DNA from 3 places in the Pseudomonas sp. P116 genome. Region 2 is predicted to be linked to each of the others. Evidence: predicted binding sites of a transcription regulator. Region 2 holds the regulator's gene; each other region holds the start of a gene.
What was found. Region 2 encodes FliA, which starts transcription of late flagellar genes. Its sites were predicted from a motif close to CTAAAGTTTNNNNNNNNNNNGCCGNTAA; they were not measured.
Positions count from the first base shown of each region.

Region 1 (10,115 bases), on a different contig from region 2:
AAAGCCCAGATTTCCGAACTGCAATCGTTCGTCAGCCGCTTTTCGGCCAACGCCTCGAAAGCCAAGCAGGCCACTTCCCGCGCCAAGGCGATCGACAAGATCCAGCTGGCCGAGGTCAAGCCTTCGAGCCGTGTCAGCCCGTTCATCCGTTTTGATCAGAACAAAAAGCTGCACCGTCAGGCCGTCATGGTCGAGAAGATGGCCAAAGGTTTTGACGGCAAGCCACTGTTCAAGGACTTCAGCTTCCAGGTTGAAGCCGGCGAACGCGTAGCGATCATCGGCCCGAACGGTATCGGCAAGACCACTCTGCTGCGTACTCTGGTCAACGAACTGACTCCGGATGCCGGTAGCATCAAGTGGACCGACGCGGCCGAGCTGGGCTACTACGCCCAGGATCACGCGCACGACTTCGAAGACGACATGACCCTGTTCGACTGGATGGGTCAGTGGACTCAGGGCGAGCAAGTGATCCGTGGCACTTTGGGTCGCATGCTGTTCTCCAACGACGAAATCCTCAAGTCGGTGAAGGTGATTTCCGGTGGTGAGCAAGGCCGCATGCTGTTCGGCAAGCTGATCCTGCAAAAGCCGAACGTGCTGATCATGGACGAACCGACCAACCACTTGGACATGGAATCCATCGAGGCGCTGAACCTGGCGCTGGAAAACTACCCGGGCACGCTGATTTTCGTCAGCCACGACCGTGAGTTCGTATCGTCCCTGGCCACTCGCATCATCGAGCTGAGCCCGGACGGCGTGACCGACTTCAGCGGTACGTATGACGATTACCTGCGTAGCCAGGGTGTGGTGTTCTAAAAAGCAGCTTCGAGTTTTCAGCTGCTAGCTGCAAGTCAAGAGCCCTGTCCATGTGACAGGGCTTTTTGCATTCAAGTGTTGAAGATCAAAAGATCGCAGCCTTCGGCAGCCCCAACACCGGACCGCTTTTGATCTTTGTAGGAGCTGCCGAAGGCTGCGATCCTTTGATCGTTAGCCAGCTTCCTTTTGTTCCACACCCACGCCATGATGCGAATTCTCCCACCGCCGCCCGCGAACGAGTCCTCATGTCTGCGCAGCAACTGCCACCACAAAGCTCCATGGCGATCACCGTGCAGATCGTCTCCATCGTTTTCTATACCTTTATTGCCTTCCTCTGCATCGGTCTGCCGATTGCGGTGCTGCCGGGTTATGTACATGAACAACTGGGTTTCAGCGCGATCATTGCCGGGTTGGTAATCGGCTCGCAATACCTGGCCACCCTGCTCAGCCGACCGATGGCCGGGCGCATGTCTGACACCCTCGGCACCAAACGGGCGATCGTTTATGGCTTGCTGGGGATTGTGCTCAGTGGCGCGCTGACGCTGCTGTCCACGTTGCTGCAAAGCTATCCGCTGCCGAGCCTGCTGATTCTGATTCTCGGCCGATTGCTGTTGGGCATTGCGCAGGGGCTGATCGGTGTCGGCACCATCAGTTGGTGCATGGGCCAGGTCGGGGTTGAGCACACCGCCAGATCCATCGGCTGGAACGGCATCGCGTCGTATGGCGCCATTGCGATTGGCGCGCCGCTGGGCGTGGTGATGGTGGCCGAATACGGTTTCACCAGCCTCGGCATTTCGCTGTCGGTGTTGGCGGCGGGGGCATTGCTGTTGATCCGCAACAAACCTTCGGTGCCGGTGATACGCGGTGAGCGCCTGCCGTTTTGGGCCGTGTTCGGGCGGATTGCACCGTTCGGCGCGAGCCTCACGCTGGCCTCGATCGGCTACGGCACTCTCACCACATTTATCACCCTTTATTACCTCAACCGCGGATGGAGCGGCGCGGCGTATTGCCTGACGGTGTTCGGCGTGTGTTTCATTGTGTCGCGACTGCTGTTTATTTCGGCGATCAGTCGATTCGGCGGTTTCACCTCGGCCATCGTTTGCATTGCCGTTGAAACCGTGGGGCTGGTGATGCTGTGGCTCGCGCCCTCCACCGCTTTCGCATTGATCGGCGCCGGACTGGCGGGTTTCGGCCTGTCGTTGGTGTATCCGGCGCTGGGGGTCGAGGCGATCAAGCAGGTACCGGGTTCCAGTCGCGGTGCCGGGTTGAGTGCCTATGCGGTGTTCTTTGACTTGGCACTGGCGGTTGCCGGGCCGTTGATGGGGGCGGTGGCGTTGAATCTGGGGTACTCGTGGATTTTCTTCAGTGCGGCGCTGTTGTCGGTGACCGGGCTGGGGTTGACCTTGATGCTCAAGCGCCGGGCGAGCCCCTGAAAAGCAGGATCAAAAGATCGCAGCGTTCCGCAGCTTCTACGCCAAGCCAATGTAGGAGCTGCCGAAGGCTGCGATCTTTTGATCTTCCGTGTTACTGATCCGCAGTCTGCATCCCCGCCCGTGTAGGCCAGCCCAGCGCATGGGCGAAAAATCGACCCGCCTCGGAAATCAGGTTGCGATGGATGTCTTTGCGATCAACCCCGTCGGCATCCGTACACAGCGCCGGCATGGCAATAATCTGCTCTTCGTTGCACGGCGCCATGAACACAAAGTGCCCTGCCCCGGCCAGCAATTTGAAATCCGGTGCGGTCGGCAGTTTGCGCGCCAGTGCGGCAGCGTTTTTATCGAATGCGACGAGTTTGTCGCCATCGCCGCTGTACAGCAGCACGGGCACATGCACGTCTGCCAACGTATGTCGGCCGAATTTCAAACTGAGCGGCGCCATCAGCAACAAGGCGTGCACGCGTGGGTCGGCCACCGGCTGCAAGTCATCACGGTCAACAATGAGCTCGCCTTGGGTGTTGCAGGCATCACGGTCGTCCGGGCGTTCCTGGCAATAGCGGCGCAGGCGATCCAGGTCCGGTTGTGCCCCCGAAAGAATCAACGCTGTCTCGCCCCCCGCCGAATAGCCGATCACGCCGACCTGCTCAGCATTGACGAACGGCGCCAGCATGGAGTCGCCAAGGGTCGCAGTAATCGCTTCGGAAATCTGGATCGGTCGCCCGTAAAGATTGCTCAGGGTGCCGAGTCGGCTGTGATCTTTGGAGTTGTCGCCGGGGTGAATCACCGCCACCACGACGAACCCCTTGCGCGCCAGCGACGTGGCAAGATCGTGCAGGGCCAACGGCGTGCCGGTGTTGCCATGAGACAGCATCAGCATCGGGAACCGGCCCATGGCGACTTTGGTGTCTTCGCCCGCTTCGACCGAATAACCCTCGAGCAGGCTCAGGTGTTCGCGGTCGTTGGAGGGATAGAACGCGATGGCGCGCATCGGTTGCAAGTCGAGCGGATCGAGGAACGTCATCTCGTGGTAACCGACGCTCCACACAGGATGACGCCCGGGCGCCGCCTGCACTGAATTCAGGCTGCCGAGCAGGCAAATCAGTAACGTTGCACAAAGACGCATCACGCGATGCCCCACCCTGTTGTGACTCAATCCAAAGATCCGTTGCAGTGCGAGCCCCGAACGACGGGCAATCGATGTTCCGGGTCGACACTGCGCTCAGACGCTGATCGTTTGACTGCATAACCCGGGCCAGATTATGTAACAGTCAGAAACAAAAAACTCCGTATTTGGCCCTTGCGGAACCAGAATACAGAGTTTTTGAGAGACTACCTGAACATCAGCTGTTCTTTACGCAAGCCTTACGCGGCGGCGAACAGTTGCTCGCTGATCTTCGCTTGCGCGGCGGTCATGGCGTTGTTGCGCACTTCGTCACCGTACGCCAGGCCTTCGGCACGGACGATTTCGATGTCGGTGATGCCAAGGAAACCCAATACCAGCTTCAGATATTCTTCGTGAGCGATGCCGCTGGCCTGACCGGCGTGAATGCCGCCAGAAGTGGAAACGATCACCACTTTCTTGCCACCGCACAGGCCTTCAGGGCCGGCTTCGGTGTAGCGGAAGGTCTGACCGGCAACGGCAACGCGGTCGATCCACGCCTTGAGTTGCGTCGGTACGGTGAAGTTGTACATCGGTGCAGCGATGACTACAGCGTCGGCGGCGATGAACTCGGCCAGTGTCGAAGCGCTGAGGTCGGCTTCGTGTTGCTGTGCGGCGTTACGCAATTCAGCGGTGGTGCCGGCGGCAACCAGAGTGGTCGACGAGAAGTGGCTGATGGCATCGGCGGCCAGGTCACGGTAAGTCACCACAGCGCTTGGCTCAGCGGCCTGCCAGGCTTTGACGACTTCGCTGCTCAACAGACGGGAAGCCGAGTTGTCGCCCAGAATGCTCGAATCGATATGCAGCAGTTTCATGTGGGATCTCCTGGAATGAATCGCCGGTGGCGACGGAATGGAGACAATCCTACGCAAGAAACCAATAGCTGATTAGCCGCCAGCAATGCGATAGTTCGTCCCACTGATAGAACAGTTGGGTACCAACCATGCAAGATCTCAACGATCTCTACTATTTCGCCAAAGTCGTCGAGGCTGGCGGTTTTGCGGCAGCCGGACGTCTGCTGGGGATTCCAAAGTCACGACTGTCACGCAGAATCGCCGAACTGGAAGAGCGCCTCGGTGCGCGTTTGCTGCAACGCACCACGCGCCAACTCAATCTCACCGCCGTCGGCGAGCGTTATTTGCGTCACTGTCAGGCGATGCTGCTTGAAGCGGAAATGGCCGACGAAGCCGTCGCCAGCATGTCCAGCGAACCGCGGGGTCGTTTGCGTGTGTCATGCCCTACCGGTCTTGCGCATGAAATGCTGCCGTGGGTGATCAGCGACTTTCTCGGCAAATTTCCTCAGGTGCAACTTGAAGTGGTGCTGCTTAATCGTCGGGTCGATCTGGTCGCCGAAGGCTTTGATGTTGCCCTGCGCGTACGCGAGCTGGGTGATGAAGATCCATTGCTGGTCACCCGACGTCTGCGCCAGGCACAAACGGTGGTCGTGGCCAGTCCGACATTCATGCAAGGCCAGTCGATCAGCCATCCGCAAGAGCTGAAGAACCTGCCGGTGCTCGGGGCGCTGGAGGCCGATCGCCTGGTGCACTTGCGTTTACTCGATCAGCAGGGCAACAGCTTCGAACTGAGCATGGAAGCACGGCTGGGCATCGACGATTTTGTCGTGCGCAAGGCCTGCGTACTGGCCGGCCAGGGTTTCACGATGCTGCCTATGATGTTTTGCGAAGCGGAGCTGGAAAGCGGCGCCTTGGTGCAATTGCTGCCCGAGTGGTCGCTGCCCGGCGGTTGGCTGCAAGCAGTTTACCCGCATCGGCGTGGGGTCATGCCGGCGGTGCGTGCGTGGATTGATCACCTGGTCGAGTCGTTCAATGCCTGTGGGGAGCGGTTGTTATGAGCAAGGGAAAAATGAGCGAAGCGGATGTCGCCGCGTTTTGTCTGGCCTTGCCCGGCGCGCGCGAGGACTACAAGTGGGGTGGCGTGCGGGTGTTTTCGATTGCGGGCAACAAGATGTTCGCCTTGCAGGGTTTACGCGGGGATTCGCTGGCGTTCAAGGTCGACAAGGACCTGTTTCTTGGTCATTGCGATCGACCGGGGATTCATCCGGCGCCCTATCTGGCCCGGGCACAGTGGATCATCATGCATCCACCCTACCCGCTGGGGGCTGAGGAATTGCAGGGCTTGCTACAACGCTCGCATCAGTTGGTGGTGAGCAAGTTGCCGAAGAAAACCCGGGTTGGCCTACTTCTGTAACTCACTCCCTGTAGGAGCTGCCGAAGGCTCGGGCCGCGATCGGACGATCTTTTGATCTTGTCTTTTAAGATCAAAAGATCGCAGCCTTCGGCAGCTCCTACAGGGGGTTTGCGGTGGGGTTAGAGCAGGGTTAGCAGATTCGAGCCAAGGAACAACTGGTCGATCCAGAACACCTGATGCAGCGCGACAATCACCCAGAACAGCACCTGAAACGACACCTTGCGCGTCTTGTGCCGGAATACTTGCTGGGCAATCAGCGCGCCCGGCCAGCCACCGGCCAGTTCCACGGCATGGAGGATGTTTTCCGGCGTGCGCCATGCATCGGTGCGCGCCTTGCGTTTGTCTGCCCAATACATGAAAAACGCCAACACGCTGACGATGCCGTACGCCGCCAGCGGCACCAGCGAAATGCCGCTCAGCCACATCGACAGCGAGCCTGCCAACGGCAACGCGCAGACGATCAACAGAACGACCAGCTTCAGTTTCAGGTTCTGAATGCTGCCACCGGACGGCCGACCTTCGGGTCGGCGGGCGCGCGAATCATTCATGCCTTGGCCGCCGTCCAGTCCACCCAGCCGAACTGCCATGTCGCCAGAATCACCAGCCCGAACACGATCCGATACCAGGCGAATGCCGCATAGCTATGGCTGCCGATGAATTTGAGCAAGCCGCGCACCGCGATCATCGCGAAGATAAACGCGGTGACGAAACCGATGGCGAACACCGGAAAATCCGCCGGCACAAACAGATCCCGATACTTGTAGCCCGAGTACACCGCGGCACCGACCATGGTCGGCATGGCGAGGAAGAAAGAAAACTCGGTAGCCGTCTTGCGCGACAGGCCGAACAGCAGGCCGCCAATGATCGTCGAGCCGGAACGCGAGGTGCCGGGAATCATTGCCAGGCATTGCGCGAAGCCGATTTTCAGCGCGTCGCTCCAGCGAATTTCATCGACCGTCTCGGCATGCACTTCATGCTGACGCTTTTCGGCCCACAACATGATCACCCCGCCCACCACCAGCGCGGCCGCCACGGTGATCGGGTTGAACAGGTATTCGTGGATAAGATCAGCAAAAATCACTCCCAACACCACGGCTGGCAAGAATGCGATCAGCAGATTAGCCGTAAAGCGACGCGCACTTGGCTGGGTCGGCAAGCCGATGACCACGTCGAAAATCTTGCGGCGAAATTCCCAGACCACCGCGAGAATCGCGCCGAGCTGAATAATGATGTTGAACGCCATGGCCCGTTCGCCGCCGAAGTTGAGCAAGTCGGCAACAATGATCTGGTGTCCGGTACTGGAAATGGGCAAAAACTCCGTCAGCCCTTCTACAACTCCTAGTATCAATGCCTGCAAGGCGGTCCAAAGATCCATCAATCCCCCAAAGAGCGATGCACGCCGGCATGCCCCGATAGTATTTTTTTACGTTCACTGCGATCAGCGTAGCTGGTTAATGCTGGACCGATTCCGCGCGCACAGGATCCTTACGAAAGGGTCAAAATTCCGTGAAATAGCAACTTCGATTCAGGTTTTCACGCGCGGGGCCGAAATCCTAACAGACAAGCCTTAATAGCGCTGCCGCGTTATACGACTTGGGTCGCGTATGCCCGCCTACGAAATCGTGGTTGGATGCTGGCGGTCGTTAATTACAAGAAAAAGAATCCGGAGTGACAGCGTTATGAACAGCTTGCGCAGTGTGTCGATCAGCCGACGCTTGTGGCTCATCTTGATTGTGGCAGTGGTCATGTTGCTGACCTTGGGCGCATTGATGCTCAAGCAGATCCACGATGACCTGTATCACGCCAAAGCCCAGAAAACCCAGCATGTGGTGCAGACCGCCAGCGGCCTGCTGACCTATTACCACGACCTGGAAACCGCCGGCACGCTGACCAAGGAAGCCGCGCAGAAACAGGCCCTCACCGCCATCCGTGGCCTGCGCTATGACCAGAGCGATTACTTCTGGATCAACGACCTCACGCCCGTAATGGTCATGCACCCGACCAACCCCAAGCTCGAAGGTCAGAACCTGTCGGCGATCCGCGATCCGGACGGCTTTGCGGTGTTCAACGAGATGGTCGCGATTGCCAAGTCCAAGGGCGCCGGCATGGTCGACTACCGCTGGCCGAAGCCTGGCGCGAGTGAGCCGGTGGCGAAAACCTCTTACGTGAAATTGTTCGAACCGTGGGGCTGGGTGCTTGGCTCCGGGGTTTACGTCGACGATGTGCAGGCCGAATTCCAGGGCCAGGTGATCAAGGCCACCGTTATCGGCCTGGTGATCGCCGTGATCATGGCGCTGTTGGTGATCCTGATCGCGCGCAGCATCGTGCGCCCCTTGCAGGAGACCGTGAACGCCATGGCCAACATCGCCAGCGGCGAAAGCGACCTGACCCGCAGCCTCGACACCCACGGCAAGGATGAAGTCACCGAACTGGCTCACCACTTCAATGCATTTACCGCCAAATTGCGCCGGGTGATCGGTGAGTTGCAGGTGTCGGCCAGCGCGCTCGGTCAATCGTCCAGCGAACTGGGCAACGATGCCTCGCAGGCCCAACAACGTAGCCAGCAACAGTCGCAACAAATGGAGTTGGTCGCCACCGCGATCAACGAGGTGACTTACGGCGTGCAGGACGTGGCGAAAAACGCTGAGCATGCCGCCGCCGAAATGCGTGATGCCGAGGCGCAGGCGCAACAGGGCCAGATCAATATCGACGGCAGCCTGCAACAGATCGACAAGCTCTCGGGCACCATTGACCAAGCGGTCGAGGTGATTCGCACTTTGGCCACCGAAAGTACCCAGATCGGCAGTGTGCTGGAGGTGATTCGTTCGATCGCCGAGCAAACCAACCTTCTCGCCCTCAACGCGGCCATCGAAGCAGCACGGGCCGGTGAACAGGGTCGTGGATTTGCCGTGGTGGCGGATGAAGTGCGCTTGCTGGCGCAGCGTACACAGAAGTCGACAGCGGAAATCCAGTCGATGATCGAACGCCTGCAAAATCACTCCGAGGCAGCGGTCAAGGTTATCGGTGACAGCAGCAAGGCGTCGCAACTGACCATTGAACAGGCTGGGCTGGCTGGAGCTAGCTTGAATGCCATCGGCCAGGCATTGCGCAATCTCAATGGCCTGAACGCATCGATTGCCAGCGCCACGCTGCAACAGGCGCATGTGGTCGAAGACATCAACCAGAACGTTACTCAGGCGGCGGGGCTTTCTCACAGCACGGCCGTGGCGGCAGAACAGTCGAGTGCGGCCAGCGTGCGACTTGGCCAGTTGAGCGAACAACTCAACGGCCTGCTGCGCCAGTTCCGCGTCTAACGCCATTCTCCTGTAGGAGTGAGCCTGCTCGCGATAACGGTGGATTTGTCGATAGAGATGTCGCCTGACCCACCGCTATCGCTGGCAAGCCAGCTCCCACAAGTTTTTGTGCAGCGCCATCATTTTTGAGCACCACATAAATCCATGTGGGAGCTGGCAGACTTTGTCGGCGTGCCACAAAGGCTGAGCACCGCGAAAATCCATGTGGGAGCTGGCTTGCCAGCGATGAGAGCACAACATTCAGCATCATTGTTGAGTGTGCCGACGCTTTCGCGAGCAAGCTCGCTCCTTGGGTCCTTCAGTGTTCTGGCGAATACAGTACAATCCGCCCCCTCTTTCAACTCCCCCCAAGGAACCCACATGTCCGGGCTTGAACTGTTTGCCGCCGCTCTCGGTGTCATTGCCGTGTGGCTGACGGTCAAACAGAATCCGTGGTGCTGGCCGATCGGGCTGGTCATGGTGTTGCTCTATAGCTGGATCTTCTTTGAAGTGAAGCTGTATTCGGACATGTTGCTGCAAGTGATCTACGCCGCGCTGCAGGTTTATGGCTGGTGGCAATGGACGCGCGCCGGGACGATGCACGACGGGCGACAAGTCACCCGCCTGGATGCTCGCTCGATTGCGCTTGGCCTGAGTGTCGGCGCAATTGGCAGCGTGTTGCTGGGGGCTGCGATGGCGCATTGGACTGACGCTGCGCAACCGTGGCTGGACGCGGCGCTCACCGGGTTCAGCCTGGTCGCGCAGTTGTGGATGGCGCAGAAACGCCTGCAATGCTGGGCGCTGTGGTTCGTGCTCGATGTGATTTTTGTCGGGCTGTTCCTTTATAAGGGGCTTTACCTCACCGCGGGCCTGTACGCACTGTTCACCGTGATTGCCATTCAAGGCTGGCGCGAATGGCGCGCCGACCCGGCATTGCGCACATGAAGGTCGTGGTTCTGACCGGTCCGGAATCCACTGGCAAGAGCTGGCTGGCGGCGGGTCTTCAGCAACAGTTTGGCGGTCTGCGGGTGGACGAGTACGTGCGCTGGTTTATCGAGCAGAACCCGCGCGACACCTGCCTGGCCGACATCCCCGAGATCGCCCGCGGGCAACTGCAATGGGAAGATCAGGCGCGGGCGCAGCAACCGTCGCTGCTGATTCTCGACACCCACCTGTTGAGCAATATTCTCTGGAGCCAGACCCTGT
Region 1 is NZ_JACVHB010000007.1:215,756-225,870, reverse strand. Features, by position in the region: gene ICA15_RS22905 (ABC-F family ATPase) at 1-813, shown strand, start outside; gene ICA15_RS22900 (MFS transporter) at 1,059-2,246, shown strand; gene ICA15_RS22895 (alpha/beta hydrolase family protein) at 2,338-3,375, opposite strand; gene ICA15_RS22890 (FMN-dependent NADH-azoreductase) at 3,612-4,223, opposite strand; gene ICA15_RS22885 (LysR substrate-binding domain-containing protein) at 4,352-5,260, shown strand; gene ICA15_RS22880 (MmcQ/YjbR family DNA-binding protein) at 5,257-5,616, shown strand; gene ICA15_RS22875 (DUF1294 domain-containing protein) at 5,736-6,164, opposite strand; gene ICA15_RS22870 (undecaprenyl-diphosphate phosphatase) at 6,161-6,991, opposite strand; gene ICA15_RS22865 (methyl-accepting chemotaxis protein) at 7,296-8,930, shown strand; gene pnuC (nicotinamide riboside transporter PnuC) at 9,291-9,854, shown strand; gene ICA15_RS22855 (AAA family ATPase) at 9,851-10,115, shown strand, end outside.
Region 1: ICA15_RS22865 (methyl-accepting chemotaxis protein) is a predicted target of FliA. The motif match lies at 7,141-7,168, and genes of this name have one in related genera.

Region 2 (10,115 bases):
AGCAGGCGCAGGCACCGCGGCAATGGCCGATTCCAGCGCATCAACGGCAAAGTTGCCCTTGCCGTGCAACTGATCGAGCAGTGCTTCGAATTCGTCGTCGGTGATGTCCGAGCTGTCGCCCTTGGCCGGGGCCGCAGGGGCCGCCGCCGCTGGGGCCACAGCATCAACCGCGAACTGGCCTTTGCCGTGCAGTTGATCGAGCAACGACTCGAACTCGGCATCGGTGATTTCATCGCTGGCCGCTTCGGTTGCAGCAGGCGCAGCGGCAGCCGCCGGGGCTTCGGCCTGCGCCTTGACGGCGTTTAGCGAGTCCAGCAACTGTTCAAATTCGTTATCGGTGATGTCGCCCGAATCGCTTTCGGCAACCGGTGCCTCGACGACTTCTTCAACCGCGACGGCATCAGCCGCTTGCGGCTCGGCCAGGCGCGCCAAAGCGGCCAGCAGTTCAGGCGTAGCCGCCGTAATCGGGCTGCGCTCGCGCACTTCGGTGAACATGCCGTTCACCGCATCCAGTGCTTCGAGGACAACGTCCATCAGTTCTGAATCAACGCGACGCTCACCCTTTCGCAGGATGTCGAACACGTTTTCGGCGATGTGACAGCACTCAACCAGCTCATTGAGCTGAAGGAAGCCGGCGCCCCCTTTTACAGTGTGGAAACCGCGAAAAATTGCGTTGAGCAGATCAGCATCATCCGGGCGGCTTTCCAGCTCGACCAATTGTTCTGACAGCTGCTCAAGAATCTCGCCGGCCTCAACCAGGAAATCCTGAAGGATCTCTTCATCGGCGCCGAAGCTCATTAAGGGGGTGCTCCTAACAGGTCTAAAAACCTAAACTTCAAAATCCAAGGCTGGATAGCAAATCGTCCACATCGTCCTGACCGGACACAACGTCTTCTCGTTTATCGGCATGAATCTGCGGACCTTCACCCTGCGAGAGATGTTTTTGTGGATCTTTTTCAGCGAGCATCGCCGCACGGTCATGTTCGATGCCCGCAAAGCGGTCCACCTGACTGGCCATGAGCACGAGTTTGAGCAAATTGCTTTCGACTTCGGTGACCAGTTGGGTCACACGCTTGATCACCTGACCGGTGAGGTCCTGATAATCCTGAGCCAGCAGGATGTCGTTCAGATTGCTCGACACCGCACGGTTGCCCGTGGTGCTGCGTGACAGAAAACCGTCGACCCGGCGCGCCAGTTCACGGAACTCTTCAGCCCCGACTTCACGACGCATGAAACGACCCCAATCGGTACTCAAGGCCTGGGCTTCCTCAGCCAGACCATTGACCACCGGCGTGGCGTTTTCCACCAGATCCATGGTGCGGTTGGCCGCGGCTTCCGTCAGCTTGACCACATAGCCCAGGCGTTCGGTGGCGTCGGTAATTTGCGACACTTCCTCGGCCTGCGGCATGTTCGGATCAATCTGGAAATTGACGATCGCACTGTGCAGTTCACGTGTGAGCTTGCCAACTTCCTGGTACAGGCCACGGTCACGGGTCTGATTGAGCTCATGGATCAATTGCACAGCGTCGCCGAACCTGCCCTTTTCAAGGCTTTCGACCAGTTCGACCGCATGTTTTTTCAGGGTCGATTCAAAATCGCCCTGTGAAGATTCGTTGTGGTCCATAGCTCCCCCGTGGCGCAGTTTCTCAACCGATGCGTTCGAAAATCTTCTCGATTTTGTCTTTCAACGCCTGGGCCGTGAAGGGTTTCACCACATAGCCGTTTACACCGGCCTGGGCTGCTTCAATGATCTGTTCGCGCTTGGCTTCAGCGGTCACCATCAGCACTGGCAGGTGCTTGAGTTTTTCATCGGCGCGCACGTGACGCAGCAGGTCGATACCGGTCATGCCCGGCATGTTCCAGTCCGTTACCAGAAAGTCGATGCTGCCGCTGTTGAGAACCGGAATGGCGGTAATGCCATCGTCAGCCTCGACGGTGTTGGTGAACCCCAGATCGCGCAGCAGGTTCTTGATGATCCGCCGCATCGTTGAGAAGTCATCAACGATGAGGATTTTCATGTTCTTGTCCAATTCGACCTCCAAGCAGTCTTAAACGCGCCCAGCACCTGGACGCGCCATTTCATTCAATCCGGCGTAACACTCAAAGACTGTCTGGAGCACAACAGAGCAAGACCGGTGCCGTTCATCACCGCACCAGCCTCGTTCGCAGTGTCCCCACACTGCCTTCAGCGCGCTCGCCACTCCCCCAAACGCCCCCGCAAACGGGCCGCGCACTGGCTGTGTAACTGGCTGACCCGCGATTCACTGACGCCAAGGACTTCACCGATCTCCTTGAGGTTCAGCTCTTCGTCGTAGTACAGCGCCAACACCAGTCGCTCACGCTCCGGCAAATTGGCAATCGCGTCCGCCAGCGCTGCCTGGAAGCGTTCATCTTCCAGATCGCGTGACGGCTCAAGATGAGCACTCGCGCCATCCTCGTGCAGCCCTTCGTGTTCGCCGTCCTGCAACAGGTCGTCGAAACTGAACAGGCGGCTGCCCAAGGTGTCATTCAAAATCCCGTAATAATCATCGAGACTCAATTGGAGTTCGGCCGCAACTTCGTGATCTTTAGCATCACGGCCGGTTTTAGCTTCAATCGAGCGAATTGCGTCGCTGACCATACGGGTATTGCGGTGAACCGAGCGTGGCGCCCAGTCCCCTTTGCGCACTTCGTCGAGCATCGCGCCGCGGATTCGAATGCCCGCGTACGTTTCGAAACTGGCGCCTTTGCTGGCGTCATATTTGGTCGAGACTTCGAGCAGGCCGATCATCCCGGCCTGGATCAGGTCTTCGACCTGCACACTCGCCGGCAACCGTGCCAGCAAGTGATAGGCAATGCGTTTGACCAGTGGCGCGTAACGCTCGATCAACTCGTACTGCGCATCACGTGCCGACTTCTTGTAGTAGTTCATACCGCTTGCGGTCATATGACAGGCCCTGCCGTTTGCTGCACGAGGCGCTCGACGAAGAATTCAAGGTGGCCGCGCGGGTTGGCAGGCAGCGGCCAGGTATCGACCTTCTGTGCAATTGCCTTGAACGCCAGGGCGCACTTGGAGCGCGGAAAGGCTTCATAGACCGCACGTTGTTTCTGCACGGCCTTGCGCACGCTTTCGTCGTAAGGCACGGCGCCGACGTATTGTAGGGCTACGTCAAGGAAGCGATCCGTGACCTTGGTCAACTTGGCGAACAGGTTGCGCCCTTCCTGCGGGCTCTGCGCCATGTTGGCGAGGACGCGGAAGCGGTTCATGCCGTAATCGCGGTTGAGCAACTTGATCAGCGCGTAAGCGTCAGTGATCGAAGTCGGCTCGTCGCAAACCACCAGCAACACTTCTTGCGCGGCGCGTACGAAACTGACTACCGAGTCACCAATACCCGCAGCGGTGTCGATCACCAGTACGTCGAGATTGTCGCCGATGTCGCTGAACGCCTGAATCAGACCGGCATGCTGAGCCGGGCTCAGATGCACCATGCTCTGAGTGCCCGATGCGGCAGGCACGATGCGAATTCCGCCCGGGCCTTGCAACAGCACGTCGCGCAACTCGCAGCGGCCTTCGATCACGTCGGCCAAGGTGCGTTTGGGCGTCAGGCCCAACAGAACGTCGACGTTCGCCAGCCCCAGATCGGCGTCCAGCAGCATGACCCGACGGCCAAGCTCTGCCAGCGCCAGAGACAAGTTCACTGACACGTTAGTCTTGCCGACGCCACCTTTGCCGCCGGTCACCGCGATCACCTGTACGGGATGCATGCTGCCCATGTTATTTCTTTACCTTGTCTTGCATAGACGGAGGCCACATTACTGGCTGCGCGTTCACAAACGGAACAATGCATGGCAGACCATCGATGTAGGTACAAAAACGGTTCATGATTACCTCAGCCTACCTGCTTGGTCGGGCTGTGATAGATATCAGCGAACATGTCAGCCATGGCTTCTTCGCTGGGTTCTTCCTGCATTTGCACGCTGACGGCGCGGCTGACCAGTTGATGACGGCGCGGCAGATGCAAATCATCCGGAATCCGTGGGCCATCGGTCAGATACGCGACCGGCAATTCATGACTGATCGCCAGGCTCAACACTTCGCCGAGGCTGGCCGTTTCATCCAGTTTAGTCAGGATGCACCCGGCGAGCCCGCAACGCTTGTAACTGTGATAAGCGGCGGTTAGAACCTGTTTCTGGCTGGTGGTTGCCAGCACGAGATAATTTTTTGAACGGATGCCACGCCCGGCCAGGCTCTCGAGCTGCATACGCAGTGCCGGATCGCTGGCCTGCAGGCCGGCGGTATCGATCAGCACCACGCGTTTGCGCAGCAGCGGGTCCAGGGCCTGCACCAGCGACTGACCCGGATCGACGTGCGTTACCGGCACGTTGAGAATCCGGCCCAGGGTCTTCAGTTGTTCCTGCGCGCCGATGCGGAAGCTGTCCATGCTCACCAGCGCGACATTCTGCGCGCCGTACTTGAGCACGTAACGGGCAGCAAGCTTGGCCAGCGTGGTGGTCTTGCCCATGCCGGCAGGGCCGACCATGGCAATCACACCGCCCTCTTCCAGCGGCTCGACTTCCGGTACGGCAATCATCCGCGCCAGGTGCGCCAGCAGCATGCGCCAGGCCTGACGCGGTTCTTCGATATCCGTGATCATCGCCAGCAGGTCGCGCGACAACGGGCCGGACAGGCCAATCCGTTGCAGACGGCGATACAGGTTGGCTTGCGCTGGGCGGCTGCCTTGCAGCTGATTCCAGGCGAGGGTGCCAAGCTGAACTTCCATCAGCTCGCGCAGGCTATTCAATTCAAAACGCATCGAGTCCAGTGCGCGCGGATCAATCCCGCCGGACGATTGCGCAGGTGCCGGGGCCGGACGCGCCGGGGCCGCATAAGTCGGCTCGCTCAACGGTTCGGCAGCGGTCAGCGGCAGGCCGGCCGTCATTGGCAAACCGGCGAACAGCTGGCGATTGGTGTCGCCGTCGGCTTCGCCACGCAGGCTCAATTCGGCCTGGGCGGTGACGATGCGCGACTGGGTCTTGCGCAGCTCGTCTTCGAGTTCCATGTTCGGAACCCGTGGCGCCAGCGCCGACAACTTGTAATCCAGCGCCGCCGTCAGTTCGACGCCGCCGGCAATGCGGCGGTTGCCAATGATGGCGGCATCAGCGCCCAGCTCATCACGAACCAGCTTCATGGCCTGACGCATATCGGCGGCGAAAAAACGCTTAACTTGCATAAACCACTACCTCAGCCGTTGGGCCCTACTGTCGCAACGATCGTCACTTGCTTGTTGTCCGGTATTTCCTGGTAGGCCAGCACGTGCAATCCAGGGACTGCCAGGCGGCCAAAGCGCGAGAGCATCGCGCGGATCGGGCCGGCTACCAAGAGGATCACCGGCTGACCTTGCATTTCCTGCCGCTGCGCCGCTTCGATCAGCGAACGTTGCAGCTTCTCGGCCATGCTTGGCTCCAGCAGAACGCCCTCTTCCGAGCCTTGTCCTGCCTTCTGCAGACTATTGAGCAATATCTGTTCCAACCTTGGCTCCAGAGTGATAACTGGCAGCTCAGACTCAGTGCCTACAATGCTTTGGACGATTGCGCGAGATACGCCGACCCGCACAGCAGCCACCAACGCGGCGGTATCTTGACTCTTCGCGGCGTTGTTGGCGATGGCTTCGGCAATGCTGCGGATATCGCGTACCGGCACATGTTCGGCCAGCAACGCTTGCAGCACCTTGAGCAACTGCGACAACGACACCACGCCCGGCACCAGCTCTTCCGCCAGTTTTGGCGAGCTTTTGGCCAGCAATTGCATGAGTTGCTGCACTTCCTCGTGGCCGATCAGCTCGCTGGAGTGCTTGTACAGAATCTGATTCAAGTGCGTCGCGACCACGGTGCTCGCATCCACAACGGTATAGCCCAGCGATTGCGCCTGCGCGCGCTGGCTGATTTCGATCCACACCGCTTCCAGACCGAAAGCCGGATCTTTGGCGTTGATACCGTTGAGCGCGCCGTAGACCTGGCCGGGGTTGATCGCCAGTTCGCGATCCGGGTAGATCTCGGCCTCAGCCAGGATCACCCCCATCAAGGTCAGGCGATACGCGCTCGGCGCCAGATCGAGGTTGTCACGAATGTGCACAGTGGGCATCAGGAAGCCCAGATCCTGCGAGAGCTTCTTGCGCACACCCTTGATCCGCGCCAGCAATTGCCCGCCCTGATTGCGATCCACCAGCGGGATCAGGCGATAGCCGACTTCCAGGCCGATCATGTCGATCGGGGTCACGTCATCCCAGCCAAGCTCTTTGGTTTCCATGGCGCGGGCCGGCGATGGCAGCAGTTCCTGCTGACGCTTGACCTCTTCCAACGCGACGACTTTGGCCACGTTCTGTTTTTTCCAGAACAGGTACGCACCGAAGCCAGCCAGTGCGGCCATGCTCAGGAACGAGAAGTGTGGCATGCCCGGCACCAGGCCCATGACTGCCATCAAACCCGCAGCCACTGCCAGCGCTTTCGGCGAGGCGAACATCTGGCGGTTGATCTGCTTGCCCATGTCTTCCGAACCGGAAGCACGGGTTACCATGATCGCCGCCGCTGTCGATAACAACAGTGATGGCAATTGCGCCACCAAACCGTCACCGATGGTCAGCAAGGCGTAAACCCGACCGGCATCGCCAAAGGTCATGCCGTGCTGGAAGATACCGACGGCCATACCGCCGATGAGGTTGATGAACAGAATCAGCAGGCCGGCAATGGCGTCACCACGGACGAACTTGCTCGCACCGTCCATCGAACCGTAGAACTCGGCCTCTTGGGCGACTTCCTGACGACGCGACTTGGCCTGATTCTGGTCGATCAGACCGGCGTTGAGGTCGGCGTCGATCGCCATTTGTTTACCGGGCATCGCATCGAGGGTGAAACGCGCGCTCACCTCGGAAATCCGCCCGGCACCCTTGGTCACCACGACAAAATTGATGATCATCAAAATCGCGAAAACCACGATACCGACCACGTAGTTACCGCCGATCACCACCTCACCGAAGGCCTGGATCACCTTACCGGCGGCGGCGTGGCCGTCCTGACCGTGGAGCATCACCACCCGCGTCGACGCCACGTTCAGCGCCAGGCGCATCAGCGTCGCCACCAGCAGAATGGTCGGGAACACCGCAAAATCCAGTGGGCGCAGGGCGTAAACGCACACCAGCAGCACGACGATGGACAAGGCAATGTTGAAGGTGAAAAACACGTCCAGCAGGAACGGCGGAATCGGCAACATCATCATTGCCAACATGACCAGCAGCAACAACGGCACGCCCAGATTGCCTCGACTGAGGTCGGCAACGTTTGAGCGAGCACTGTTGAGTAACTGAGAGCGATCCACCGGTTTTCCCCGTTCCTTTAAAGCAAACTTTTGACGCCCAGAGCGGGCTCACGGCGGGTACTGCAAGAAGCTTTCCAACTTCTACGCAGGCTTTAAACTTTTGTTTTTTGGCTGCGCGACGGACGACCACTGGTCGGAAAATTGCAAAAACCTGTCAGATCTGACAGGTGTGAAAATCCCCCAACCCGCGTTCAATCACTCCGTCATCTTCACGACCGGAGTTCCCGCCCATGTCCACCCCTCAAATGCCCGACAACAGCACCCTGGTTCACAAGGAACTCGACATCCCCGGCCGCACCGGCCCGGTGTCCCTGAGGCCGATGGTATGGGGGATCAACCGGGCCGCTGCGCTTGATAACTTTCCCCGCCAGGGCTTGTTGTGCCGGGCCGGGCCGTGGAGCTTGATGGGGGTTGGCGACAAACTGACGATTATTATGGGCGGCGATCAGGTCCGGCAAGTCACCATCGACAAGGACGAGGTCGATAAAGAACTGCAGATGTTCGTGCCTTCGGCACGCCTCACCGAAGGGACGCACACCATTTCCTACACCGTCACCCGCCTCAACCAAGGCGCCGAGCCTTCGGAGGTGATGGACGTTCTGGTCAAACTCACCCGCCCCGGCGGCCATGACGAAACCGAAGGGCCGGGCCATTCGGAGCTGATCATGAGCATCCCGAAGGACATCATCCAAGGCGGCATTGACAAGGACAACGTCGCCGCCGGCGTGCCGATCACCATCGGCAAAGATGACGGCTTGCCACCTTATCCGAACGCGGCGACCGGTGATCAGATCCAGGTGTCCTGGGGTGGCGTCTTTGTGCTCAGTGATCGGCTGACCCATGAACAGGCCGAGGGCAAAGACGAGATCATCGTTCACATCGACAAGGACATCATCCTTAAGGCCGAAGACTCCGATCAGACGGGTCTGGCGGTGGCCTTCGAGGTCTACGACCTGGTGGACAACCGCTCCACGGACTGGAGCTTTGCGCAACGCGTGGTGGTCACCACCGACGCAACCCGATTGGTGGCGCCGCTGCACGAAAGAGCCGTGAACAACGTGTTGGATGTCAAGGACCTGAAGGGTACCCACAGCAATGCGCAGATCGTGGCCTTTGACCTCGACAAATTCAAAGAGGGCGACATCATCATATTGCGACTCAGGTGCACTCCGGTGGAGGGCGCCCCGATCGATATCGAGATAACGGGCGAGCCGTTGTTCAACTTGCCAAGCGTTCACGTAATGACGGTGCCAAACGCTTTACTGCGGCTAATGGCCCAGTCCCTGCTCGCGATGTCCTACCGGGTGAAAAAGGCCGATGGCGCCCCCGACCTGCGATCCAAGACCCGGTTCATCAGCGTCATCGGCGAGTTGCAGCGGCTCGCGGCGCCAGTTGCGCTGGATGCGGTGTCGGGTGCGCTCGATCCGGAGTTGGCAACGGTGCGCATCAAAATTCCGTTCGACGACTCCTTCGCCGAAGGTCAGGCGATCCAGCTGTTCTGGCTCGGCACCCGCCCGGACCTGACCCCCTACCTGCCCGATCTGTTGCTGCGCTCAATCACCCAAGGCGACGTCACGGCCAAACAGCCGCTGTTTATGAACATCCGTGGCTCGGAGCACCTGCCCCCGATCACCGGCGGCCAGCTGGAGTTGTACTACCGGGTGCTCATCGACGACTCGGTGCTCGGCACGATGAATCGGGTCAACCAGACCCACGCCATCCGCGAATCGATCCACGCCGAGATCCTGCAAATCGGCGAGCCGCGCCTGGAGTTGCCAGAACCAAAAGTGGACGGCGTCGTCGACGGCGTCCTGCCCCCCGACACCAACGGCACCACCCTCACCGTGGAATACCGGGACACGGCCAAAGGCGACGTAGTGACCTATAAATGGTTCGGCTCCAAAACCGGAGAGGCCAGCGACTCTGTCACGCTGAGCTCGTTCACCGCCGGCCAGCCGATTCCGTTCCCGATCAAGGCCGAACTGATCAAGGGCAATGAAGGCGGCATGGTGTCGGCGTCTTACTCCATCATTCGCAAGGCAGGCGGCACCAGTTATTCCAATGCGCTGGAGTTTCATGTCGGCGTGGCGCTGGAGCTCACAGCGCCCGACATCAGGGAAGCTATTGGAGACAGCCTGAACCCCATCGCGGCCAAGGACATGCTGACGGCGATCATCCCCCAGTACCCCGGCATGTTGGCCACCGACATGATCAGCGTAACGTGGACGGGGGCCGCCGGCACGCCCGCGGGTGGTTCTCACACCACTCCTCCTGTGCAGGTCGGTACGGTGGGAGCGAAATCCATTGAACTGGACAACAAGGTGGTGGCTTACAACCTGGGCAAGGCAGTCACGGTGCACTACAACGTAATTCGCAATGGCAGCACATCGAAACCTTCGGCATCCTTTCTGCTCAACGTAGGAGCCCTGGCGGTCGGTCACCTGAAACAACCACGGCTGTTGCAGGCAGCGAACGGCGGTGAAGGACCTGAGTTGGTCATAGAGAATGTGACCGGAGGTGCCAGCGTCCGCGTCGATGCCTGGCCTCACATAGCGCTGGGGCAGCCAGTATGGCTTTATTTGCAAGGCACCAATACCCAGGGAGCAGCTCATAACCACACACTACTGACCGGCGCGAGCAACCAGGTTCATGAAAGCTGGTTAACTGCGGGTTACCACACGCTCACTGCGCCCTATAGTTATCTGAAAGAGTTGAAAGATGGCAGTGAACTCAAATTAGTTTTCAAGGCTGCACTGGATAAAAA
Region 2 is NZ_JACVHB010000001.1:749,434-759,548, forward strand. Features, by position in the region: gene ICA15_RS03720 (chemotaxis protein CheA) at 1-798, opposite strand, end outside; gene ICA15_RS03725 (protein phosphatase CheZ) at 836-1,624, opposite strand; gene ICA15_RS03730 (chemotaxis response regulator CheY) at 1,647-2,018, opposite strand; gene fliA (RNA polymerase sigma factor FliA) at 2,186-2,926, opposite strand; gene fleN (flagellar synthesis regulator FleN) at 2,923-3,753, opposite strand; gene flhF (flagellar biosynthesis protein FlhF) at 3,870-5,210, opposite strand; gene flhA (flagellar biosynthesis protein FlhA) at 5,222-7,351, opposite strand; gene ICA15_RS03755 (hypothetical protein) at 7,582-10,115, shown strand, end outside.

Region 3 (10,115 bases), 350 kb from region 2:
GGTAGCGAGAGTGATGGCTCCTTAAACTGCGATAGGAGTTTCATCCATGTTCAAAATCACACCAAACCCACCACCCACAGATCCAATCCCCCACGACCCAGCGCTCAGCCCACAAAAGATCAAAGAAGCAACCGATCGCGCCCTCGATTACTACCTCAAGCCCGACGACCTGGCGGCTCCGCCAACCTCGCCCAAGTTTCGCCCCGTCTTTCTCGTCGACCCCACCCTGGATGACGAAACCCTGCTCGTCGAAGCCTGCGAGTCGCTGTCTTACGCCCATGCCATGGCCGGTAACATCGCCCACTCAATCGGCGGCCCGGAGCGCAAACCGCTGCTGGCGCTGCAACAGGTGATCATGCTCAACGAACTGTTGGTCAATCGGCTATTAGATAAGCTGAAGTTGCCTCAGTAATCTCGCTGGCTGTTATGGCCTCATCGCGAGCAGGCTCACTCCTACAAGGGATTGTGGTCGGGCACAAAAGCTGTGGTCACCGCAGACCCCATGTAGGAGTGAGCCTGCTCGCGATGGCGGTCTGCCAGATGCCATTGATTTCACATAGGCAATAAAAAGCCCGGAAAGCTTTCGCCGTCCGGGCTTTGAAGATCAAAAGATCGCAGCCTTCGGCAGCTCCTACAGGAACATGCATTCCAATGTAGGAGCTGCCGAAGGCTGCGATCTTTTGCTTTTAGCGGTTAAACCGCTCCACCAACGAGTACTGCGTATTCGCCGTCTTGGTCAGCTCTTCACTCAGCAACGCCGAGTTATGCGCCTGTTCCGACGTCTGATCCGCCAACTCCGAAATATTGCTGATGTTGCGGCTGATCTCTTCAGCCACCGCACTTTGCTCTTCCGTCGCCGCAGCGATCTGCGTGGTCATGTCGGTGATATTAGCCACCGCTTCGCTGATCCCGACCAGTGCCTGATCCGCTTCCAGCACCCGCGCCACACCTTCTTCGGCCTGGCGATGCCCGGCTTCCATGGTTTGCACAGCGCTCGAAGCAGTCTGCTGCAGCTTGGCGATCAGGGCGTGAATCTGCCCGGTCGATTCGCTGGTGCGTTGCGCCAGTTGACGAACTTCATCAGCCACCACGGCAAAACCGCGGCCCATTTCGCCGGCACGGGCCGCTTCGATGGCGGCGTTGAGCGCGAGCAGGTTGGTCTGGTCGGCGATGCCTTTGATCACATCGACCACGCCGCCGATTTCGTCGCTGTCCTTGGCCAGTTGGGTCACGGTTAGGCCGGTTTCTCCAACAACCACGGACAAACGCTGAATGGCTTCGCGGGTTTCGCCGGCGATGTCGCGGCCGCGTCCGGTCAGGCGATTGGCTTCCTGAGTGGCATCGGCGGTGCGTTGTACGTGGCTGGCCACTTCCTGCGTGGTCGCGGCCATCTGATTGACGGCGGTGGCGACCTGTTCGGTTTCCACGCGCTGGCGTTCCAGGCCGGTCGAGCTGCTGTGTGCCAGAGCGTCGGACTGCTTGGCCTGATCGGTCAGGTGCTCGGCAGTGTCCTGCAGTCGGGTCAGGCAGGTTTTCAGACGGGCTTCCTGACTGAGGATCGCCATTTCCAGACGCGCCTGAGAGCCACGGCTGTCGGTGTACATCTGCGCGATCAGCGGATCGGACGTGGTCTGTTCGGCCAGACGCAGCAAGCGCTTGAGGCCTCGCTGCTGCCATTGCAGACCCAATAGGCCGAGTGGCACCGACAGACCAGCGGCGAGGGCAAAGCCCCACTGCGAGTTCAGGGTTGCGCCGATGACGAAGCTAAGCTGGCTGACCAGAATGAACGGCAGCCAGTCTTGCAGCACCGGCAGCCATTTATCGCTGGAAGGGATCGCCGACTTGCCTTGGTTGATGCGTTGGTAAAGCGCTTCGGCACGGCGGATCTGTTCGGCGGTGGGTTTGATCCGCACCGACTCGTAACCGACCACCTGATTGCCGTCGAACACCGGTGTTACATAGGCGTTAACCCAGTAATGGTCACCGGTCTTGCAGCGATTCTTGACAATGCCCATCCATGGCAAGCCTTGTTTCAGTGTGCCCCACATGTGCGAAAACACCGCAGCCGGGACGTCGGGGTGACGGACCAGGTTGTGCGGCGCACGGATCAGTTCCTCACGCGAAAACCCGCTGATTTCGACGAAAGCGTCGTTGCAGTAGGTGATCACGCCCTTGGCGTCGGTTGTGGAAATCAACCGTTGCTGAGCCGGGAAAGTCCGTTCGCGTTGTGTAATGGGCTGGTTGTTACGCATGGTTGTTCAATCCGCAAGGCTTTGAAAGGTTGTCGGCGCTGTCAGGAAATTATTGAATTTTTCTTTCAGTAATCAGCACGGCGTCGCAAAACGCGGCTTGCCTCAACCGGCCAGCATCGGATAGGTGAACAAGCCAAAATGCAGCACATTCAGCCCGAAGTGTGTGGCGATCGCCGCCCCGAGTCCGCCGAAACGGTAGGCCAGACCATAGCCGACACCCGCCAGTCCCGCCAGTAACACCCAAGTCCAGCCCGCACCGACATGCGCCAGCGCGAACAGTGACGAGGCGAGCAGCAGCGCGAGGTTTTCGCCATACGGCAGGTGTTTGAAGCGTCGGCTGAAACCGCCTTGTATATAGCCGCGAAACAGCGCTTCCTCGACCAGCGTCACCAGCAGCAGATTGTTCAGCACCCACAGCCACGCCTGATCTGGCCATTTCGGTGCCCAGGCGATAACGCCCAGCAACAACGCACCGCCGAGAGCGAGGATCGCGCTTAACGTCAAGGCGAGGGCGGTCGCGTACACGGTCAGGCGCAATGAGCGCCGCGCGACAATCCACGGGCAGACCAGCAACAGCCAAAAGCCAACCAGTGGTTTGTCCTGATTCAGGTACATCGAAAAGCGCACAGCGTTATCAGTGAAACGCTGCGGATCAATAGCGCGGCCGTTGTAAAAACCCGGCAACCAATGCATCGCCAACGCCAAAGTCATCACGATAAACAGGCCGTGGCCGAGGTAGCGTGCGAACGGCACTTGTTGCTGGCGTACCGCGTACCCGGCGAACAGCAGCAGGCCAACGGAAATCAGTGCCAGCCAGCCGAGTTGGCCGTAGCTGAGCGCCAATCCGTAGCCGAGGCTGAGCAGCGCCAGGTAAAGCCAAGGCAAAGCCTTCATCGAAACTCCCTGTGAAAATGGGTGGAAGGGCTTTCTACACGGCTGGGCGGCGGAAAGCAAAAGTCAAAAGATCGCAGCCTCCGGCAGCTCCTACAAGGATCGCATTCGCCGCCAATTGCGCGGATAAACGCCGGATCTGTAGGAGCTGCCGCAGGCTGCGATCTTTTGATCTTGCCTTTAAAGCAGGTTGAGTTTCGCCGCAGCACGCTCAGTAATTTCCGTGCGCAGTTTCAACGATGGCGCCGCTCGCAACCGGGCCTCATCGACGATTGCACTCGGCGCTGAATCCGGCGAGCCTGAGTTAAATGGCGGCGCCGGCGCATACTCAAGTTGCAACTGCACCAACTGCGCCGTGTCGGCATCAACCAGCTCAGCCGCCAGCACCAAGGCAAAATCGATCCCTGCGGTAATCCCGCCGCCAGTAAACAGATTGCCGTCACGCACCACCCGATCCTTTACCGCAATCGCCCCCAGCGTCGGCAGCAAGTCGTGATAAGCCCAATGTGTCGTCGCGCGTTTGCCATTTAACAGACCCGCCGCGCCGAGCACCAGCGAGCCGGTGCACACCGAAGTCACGTAACGCGCCTGCGCGGCCTGGCGTTTAATGAAAGCCAGCGTCTGCTCATCCTCCATCAACGGCCCGACGCCACCGCCACCGGGCACACAGATCACATCCAGATCAGGACAGTCCTCGAAGGTCGTGGTCGGTTTCAGCAGCAGACCGGTGCTGGCCGTGACCGGCATCAGATCCTTCCAGATCAAATGCACCTGCACACCCGGCAACGACGCGAGCACGTCATAAGGACCGGTCAGGTCGAGTTGTTGAACCTGCGGAAACAACAGAAAACCGATCTGCAACGTCATGGGGTTTTTCTCCATTGAGGGGGTGGACGGCTTCACTGTAGGCGCGTAGGTTCTGGCGCATACGCCAATCACCCCACGAATTACGCCAAATGCCCAAAGCCATTCACGTACTCGCGTTTGCCAACATGCAGATCCTCGACGTCACCGGCCCGTTGCAAGTGTTTGCTTCGGCCAATGACCTCTGTCGTCAACGCGGCCTGCCGACGCCTTATGCGCCAAGTGTGATCGCCAGCGAAGGCGGAGCGGTGATGTCGTCCGCGGGGCTGGCGGTGCTTGCCGAACCGCTACCTCAAGAGGCCAGCGATACGCTGATCATCGCCGGCGGCTGGGGTATTTATCCGGCGGCGGAAGATCTGCCCCTTGTGGATTGGGTGCGCCAACATGCAGCGAAATGTCGGCGCGTGGCTTCGGTGTGTACCGGCGCATTTCTGTTGGCGGCCAGCGGCTGGCTCGACGGTCGACGCGTCGTCACTCACTGGACGCGTTGCGAGCAACTGGCGCAGCAGCATCCGAAGTTGCAGGTCGAGGCCAATCCGATCTTCATCAACGACGGCCCGGTCTGGACTTCGGCGGGCGTCACTGCCGGCATCGACCTGGCACTGGCGATGGTCGAGCAAGACCTCGGCAGCGACATCGCCCTGGACGTCGCCCGCCATCTGGTGGTGTTCCTCAAACGCCCGGGCGGGCAGTCACAGTTCAGCGTGACGTTATCACTGCAGAACCAAGGCAACCGTTTCGATGAGCTGCATGCATGGATCGCCGAAAACCTGACCTGTGACCTCGGCGTACCGACTCTGGCCGAACAGGCCGGGATGAGCGAACGCAGCTTCGTCCGCCATTACCGCGCCGACACCGGCCAGACCCCGGCGCGGGCGATCGAACTGATCCGCGTTGAAACGGCTCGGCGTTTGCTCAGCGATACCGGGCTCCCTGTAAAACGCATCGCGGCAAATTGCGGGTTTGGCAGTGAGGAGACCTTGCGCCGGAGTTTTCTGCGGGCGATTGGGGTGACGCCGCAGGCGTATCGGGAGCGGTTTTCGGTCAGCGCTGCAACAATCAACACTGAAGTCATCGCGCGATGCTGAACCTGTGGCGAGGGAGCGAGCTCCTTTGCCACAGATGATTCAGGCCTCAACTTCCGCCACCTGATTAAAATACTTCGTCCGATCCGGCGTAAACGTCACCACCATTTTCGTCCGCGAACACGTCAACGAACGCTCCTCAGCCAAATCGATATCCAGATCTTCCCCACGCAACCCTTGCCACTGCGCGAGGTATTTCAGTGAGCCGTATTTTTCGTTTTTCTTCAGGCTGCGGCTCACGCCACCTTTCCAGCCGAGGACGGGCAGTTCGTTGGCGAGGCAGCGTTGGGCGAGGTCGGGGAAACGGGCGGCGCGCTGGCGGCCGATTTCCCAGCATTTGATCAGGCCTTTATCGGCGGCTTCCCAGAGCTGGGTGCGGGTCAGGCCGGTGCGTAGGGCGCTGTCGATGTTGCGCTGGACGTGCTGGGACATTCTGTTTCCTTGAATTCGGGTTTTGTTGGACAGCTCCGCTGTGCCCGTTGCGGTGGATGGTAGGGGCGGATGTAACAGCTGGCAACAAGGTATTTCGGGGTGTAAGTGCAAGTTGCGGGGGAGGGAGGGAACAGGGGGTGTTTAATGTTTGTAGGCACGAAGTTGCATTCTTTGTGGCGAGGGGATTTATCCCCGTTCGGCTGCGCAGCAGTCGCAAAGCCAGTGAATGCGGTAGTTCTTGAGTATTGAGTTTGCAGATTTAGAGGCCGCTTCGTAGCCCAACGGGGATAGATCCCCTCACCACAGGGGATTGCCGCGTGTAGGACCTGCTTTGATTGGAGCAGGCGTGCGGGATATTTCCGACAGACTCCGGCGACTTTTACGGCTGCCACTCACTCTTTTCCCCACTCAACCGCCGATCGAGAAAACTCGCCGCACTGATCAACGCCAGATGCGTCAGTGCCTGCGGTGTATTGCCCAGATGCCGGCCATGGCTGTCGAATTCCTCGGCGTACAGCCCCAGCGGATTGGCGTAACGCAGCAGCTGTTCGAACTCCAGATGGGCCTTTTCCACCTGGCCGGCGCGGGCCAGGCATTCGACGTACCAGAATGAACATGCGGCGAATGCGCCTTCGGTCCCGGCCAGACCATCAATGCCTGCCTCTTCGTTGCGATAGCGATAAACCATGCCGTCGCGCACCAAACTCTTTTCGATGGCCTCAAGGGTCGATAGCCAGCGTGGATCCTTGGCGCTGACAAAACGCACCAGCGGCATCAACAGCATCGAGCCGTCGAGTGCGGTGCCGCCCTTGTACTGGACGAAATGCCCGCGCTCTTCATCCCAGAAGTTGTCCCAGATGTCGGCGTAGATCGCCTGGCGGGTCTGGTCCCATTGGGCGAACGGTGCCGGCAACGAGCGCTTCGAGGCGAGGCGAATCGCTCGGTCCAGCGCCACCCAGCACATCAGCCGTGAGTGCAAAAAGTGATGCTGCTCACCGCGCATTTCCCAAATGCCTACATCCTTGGTCTGCCATGTCTCACACACCTGGTCGACAACTTCGCGCACATGTTTCCAGCCTTCGTGGGAAATGGCGTCGCCGTACTTGTTGACCAGATACACCGCATCCATCAGTTCGCCGAAGATATCCAGCTGAATCTGGTCATACGCGCCGTTGCCGATGCGCACCGGTTTCGCGCCACCATGCCCCGACAGATGCGCAAGTTCGGTTTCCGGCAGTTCCTGTTGACCGTCGATGGCATACAGAATGTTCAGTTTCATCGGCTGGCCGCAGCAATCACTGACCCGTCCGCGCAGCCAGCCCATGTAGGCGTTGGCTTCGCTGACAAACCCCAGGCGCATGAACGCGTAAACGGTAAACGAGGCATCGCGGATCCAGGTGTAGCGGTAATCCCAGTTACGCTCGCCGCCAGGGGTTTCCGGCAGGCCGAAAGTGGCGGCGGCGAGGATCGCGCCGTGTTTGCGTGAGGTCAGCAACTTGAGCGCGAGCGCCGAACGGTTGACCATTTCGCGCCAGCGTCCGCGGTAGATCGACTGGCCGATCCAGTCGCGCCAGAACTTCAGCGTGCGTTCCATGCAAAAATCGCCGGCGCCCTCGACGAAACGCGGGTCGTCGGTCGCACCGAGCATGAAAGCGGCTGTCTGGTCCTGTTTCAGCGTGAAGCGTGCGACAGCTGCGTCGGCGTCAATCTGCATCGGCTGATCCGACGCCAGACGCAGCGTCGGTTGTCCGGTTGCGCTGAACAGGACATCTTGCTGATCCGCCTGCGCGCGAGTGTCGGCGCGGGCGTAGTCGTGGCGCACGGCGCAGCGCAGGTGGAACGTTGCCTCGCCACTGACCACGCGCACGCGGCGCATCAGCAGCGGCAGGTCATCTTCGCTGTCGCCCACTGGCAGCATGTCGGTAATTTCCACCACCGCAAATTCGCTTAGCCAGCGGGTTTGCAGGACGTTTGTGTCTGGCAGGTAAATCTGCTCACGTCGCGCATCGGGCAAGTCCGGTGCGAGTTGGAAAATCCCCGCGTCGGGTGTGTCCAGCAACGAGCAAAAGATCGACGGACTGTCGAACTCCGGCCAGCAGAAAAAATCCACGCTGCCCTTGTCGTTGACCAGCGCTGCACTGCGCATGTCGCCGATGATGCCGTGGGCGTCGATCGGGCTTTGTCGTTCTTGATGATGATCAGCCATTGCCGCGAAACTCCGGATAGAGACTCATGCCGCCGTCGATGAACAGGGTGGTGCCGACGATGTAATCGGCGGCGTCGGAGGCGAGGAAAACCACGGCGTTGGCGACGTCATCGACGTCGCCGATGCGCCCATAGGGAATCAGATCAAGCAGCTTTTCAGCCGCTGCACCTTCGGTGGCTTTTTCATTAATGGCCGTACGAATCGCCCCCGGCGCAATGCCGTTGATGCGGATGCGCTGATGGCTGACTTCCTGCGCGAGGGTCTGCATCAACTGATCGACACCACCCTTGGACGCGGCGTAATTGACGTGCCCGGCCCACGGAATGCGCTGATGCACCGAGCTCATATGAATAATCTTGCCGGCGGCGCGGGACACACCCTCGCGAACGCCCTGACGATTGAAGATCCGCAATGCAGCGCGGGCGCAGAGGAACTGGCCGGTGAGGTTGACGCCGATTACTGCGTTCCAGTCTTCCAGGGTCATGTCCACCGCTGCGGCGTCTTTTTGCAGTCCGGAATTGGCCACCAGAATGTCCAGTGAGCCGAAGGCGTCGAGGGTCTGGGCGAACAACCGTTCGACCTCGTCTTCCTTCGATACATCGGCGCCGATCGCCAGCGCCTGACCGCCGTCAGCGATGATTTGTCGGGCGAGGGCTTCGGCGGGTTCGGCCTGGCGGTTGTAGTTGATGACCACTGCAGCGCCAGCGGCAGCCAGGGCTTTGGCGGCCGCGTGGCCGATGCCGGAGCTGGCGCCGGTGATGAGTGCAACTTGTCTGGCTAGGGAGATCTGCATGCAAAGGCGCGCCTTGTGTGAGGGCCTATTTAGCTGACCGACGGCCAGCCTTGAGAGTTCAGCCAGAAGATCAAAAGATCGCAGCGTGCCGCAGCTCCTACAGATGATCACATTCACCTGTAGGAGCTGCGGCACGCTGCGATCCTTTGATCTTCTGGCCCTTAACATTCCACCAACAATTCCCCGCTTCCACACCCCTCATCCATATGGCAACTTGGCCGCCCTTGATGAGGCTGCAGTCCATGGCAAACCCCTACCGCGAATTATTCAACGCCCCCGGCGCCCGCAATTTTGTGCTGGCCGGGATGATCGCGCGCATGCCGATTTCCATGACCGGCATCGGCGTGATCACCATGCTTTCGCAGCTGTACGGCGGTTACGCGTTGGCCGGTGCGGTGGCGGCGACATTTGCCTTGGCCACGGCGTTTTGCGCGCCGCAGGTGTCACGGCTGGTTGACCGGTTTGGCCAGGGACGGATTCTGCCGCTGTCGGCGTTGATCGGCGGCGGGGCGCTGTTGATGTTGCTGCTGTGCACGCGTCTGCAGGCGCCGACCTGGACGCTGTTCATCTTTGCCGCGCTGGCCGGTTGCATGCCGAGCATGTCGGCGATGGTGCGGGCGCGCTGGACTGAAATCTATCGTGGCCAGCCACAATTGCAGACGGCGTATGCGCTGGAGTCGGTGCTTGATGAGGTCTGTTTTATCGTCGGCCCGCCGCTGTCGGTGGGGTTGTGCGTTGCAGTGTTTCCCGAGGCTGGACCGTTGGCAGCACTGTTGGCGCTGACGATTGGCGTGACTGCATTTGTCGCGCAGCGCAGCACCGAACCACCCGTGCACCCGCATGCGTCCGGGCATCATGCCTCGATCATTCGCTCGACCGACATTCAGTGGCTGCTGGCATTGATGATCGCCATGGGCATCATCGTCGGTGTGATCGATGTGGTCAGCGTCGCGTTCGCTCAGCAACAAGGGCAACCGGCGGCGGCGAGTATTGTGCTGTCGGTGTATGCGATCGGCTCCTGTCTGGCCGGAATTGCGTTCGGCGCGATGCGTTCGAAACTGCCGTTGCCGCAACTGTTTCTGTACGGCGGAGTGGCGACGGCAGTGACCACGTTGCCGCTGTTGCTGGCGAGCAACATTTTTGGCTTGTCGGTAGCGGTTTTCATTGCCGGGCTGTTCTTCTCGCCGACGCTGATTGTGGCGATGGCGTTGATCGAGCGCATCGTGCCACCGGCCAAACTCACCGAAGGGCTGACCTGGCTGGTGACTGGTTTGAGTATTGGCGTGGCGGTGGGCGCCGCCGGGTCGGGTTGGCTGGTGGATGCGTTTGGCGCCCGCAGCGGATTCTGGCTGGCGATTGCGGCGGGGGCGGTGGTGTTGGGCTCTGCGGTGCAGAGCTTCCGGCATTTGAAGTGATCGATCCGCGGACTAATTCCGGTCAGGCCTCATACGTTCTCTTTTACAGATAACCCATTGAGGTAAACGCGGTGACAAAGCTGACACTGCTGTGCCTGCCCTATTCGGGCGCCAGCGCCATGGTTTACAGCCGCTGGCGGCGCCAATTGCCGTCGTGGATGCAACTGCAGCCGGTGG
Region 3 is NZ_JACVHB010000001.1:396,829-406,943, reverse strand. Features, by position in the region: gene ICA15_RS02085 (DUF6124 family protein) at 47-412, shown strand; gene ICA15_RS02080 (methyl-accepting chemotaxis protein) at 687-2,252, opposite strand; gene ICA15_RS02075 (CPBP family intramembrane glutamic endopeptidase) at 2,355-3,146, opposite strand; gene inhA (isonitrile hydratase) at 3,324-4,010, opposite strand; gene ICA15_RS02065 (GlxA family transcriptional regulator) at 4,100-5,095, shown strand; gene ICA15_RS02060 (hypothetical protein) at 5,135-5,524, opposite strand; gene ICA15_RS02055 (glycoside hydrolase family 15 protein) at 5,904-7,730, opposite strand; gene ICA15_RS02050 (glucose 1-dehydrogenase) at 7,723-8,523, opposite strand; gene ICA15_RS02045 (MFS transporter) at 8,766-9,938, shown strand; gene ICA15_RS02040 (thioesterase II family protein) at 10,010-10,115, shown strand, end outside.
Region 3: ICA15_RS02080 (methyl-accepting chemotaxis protein) is a predicted target of FliA. The motif match lies at 2,282-2,309, and genes of this name have one in related genera.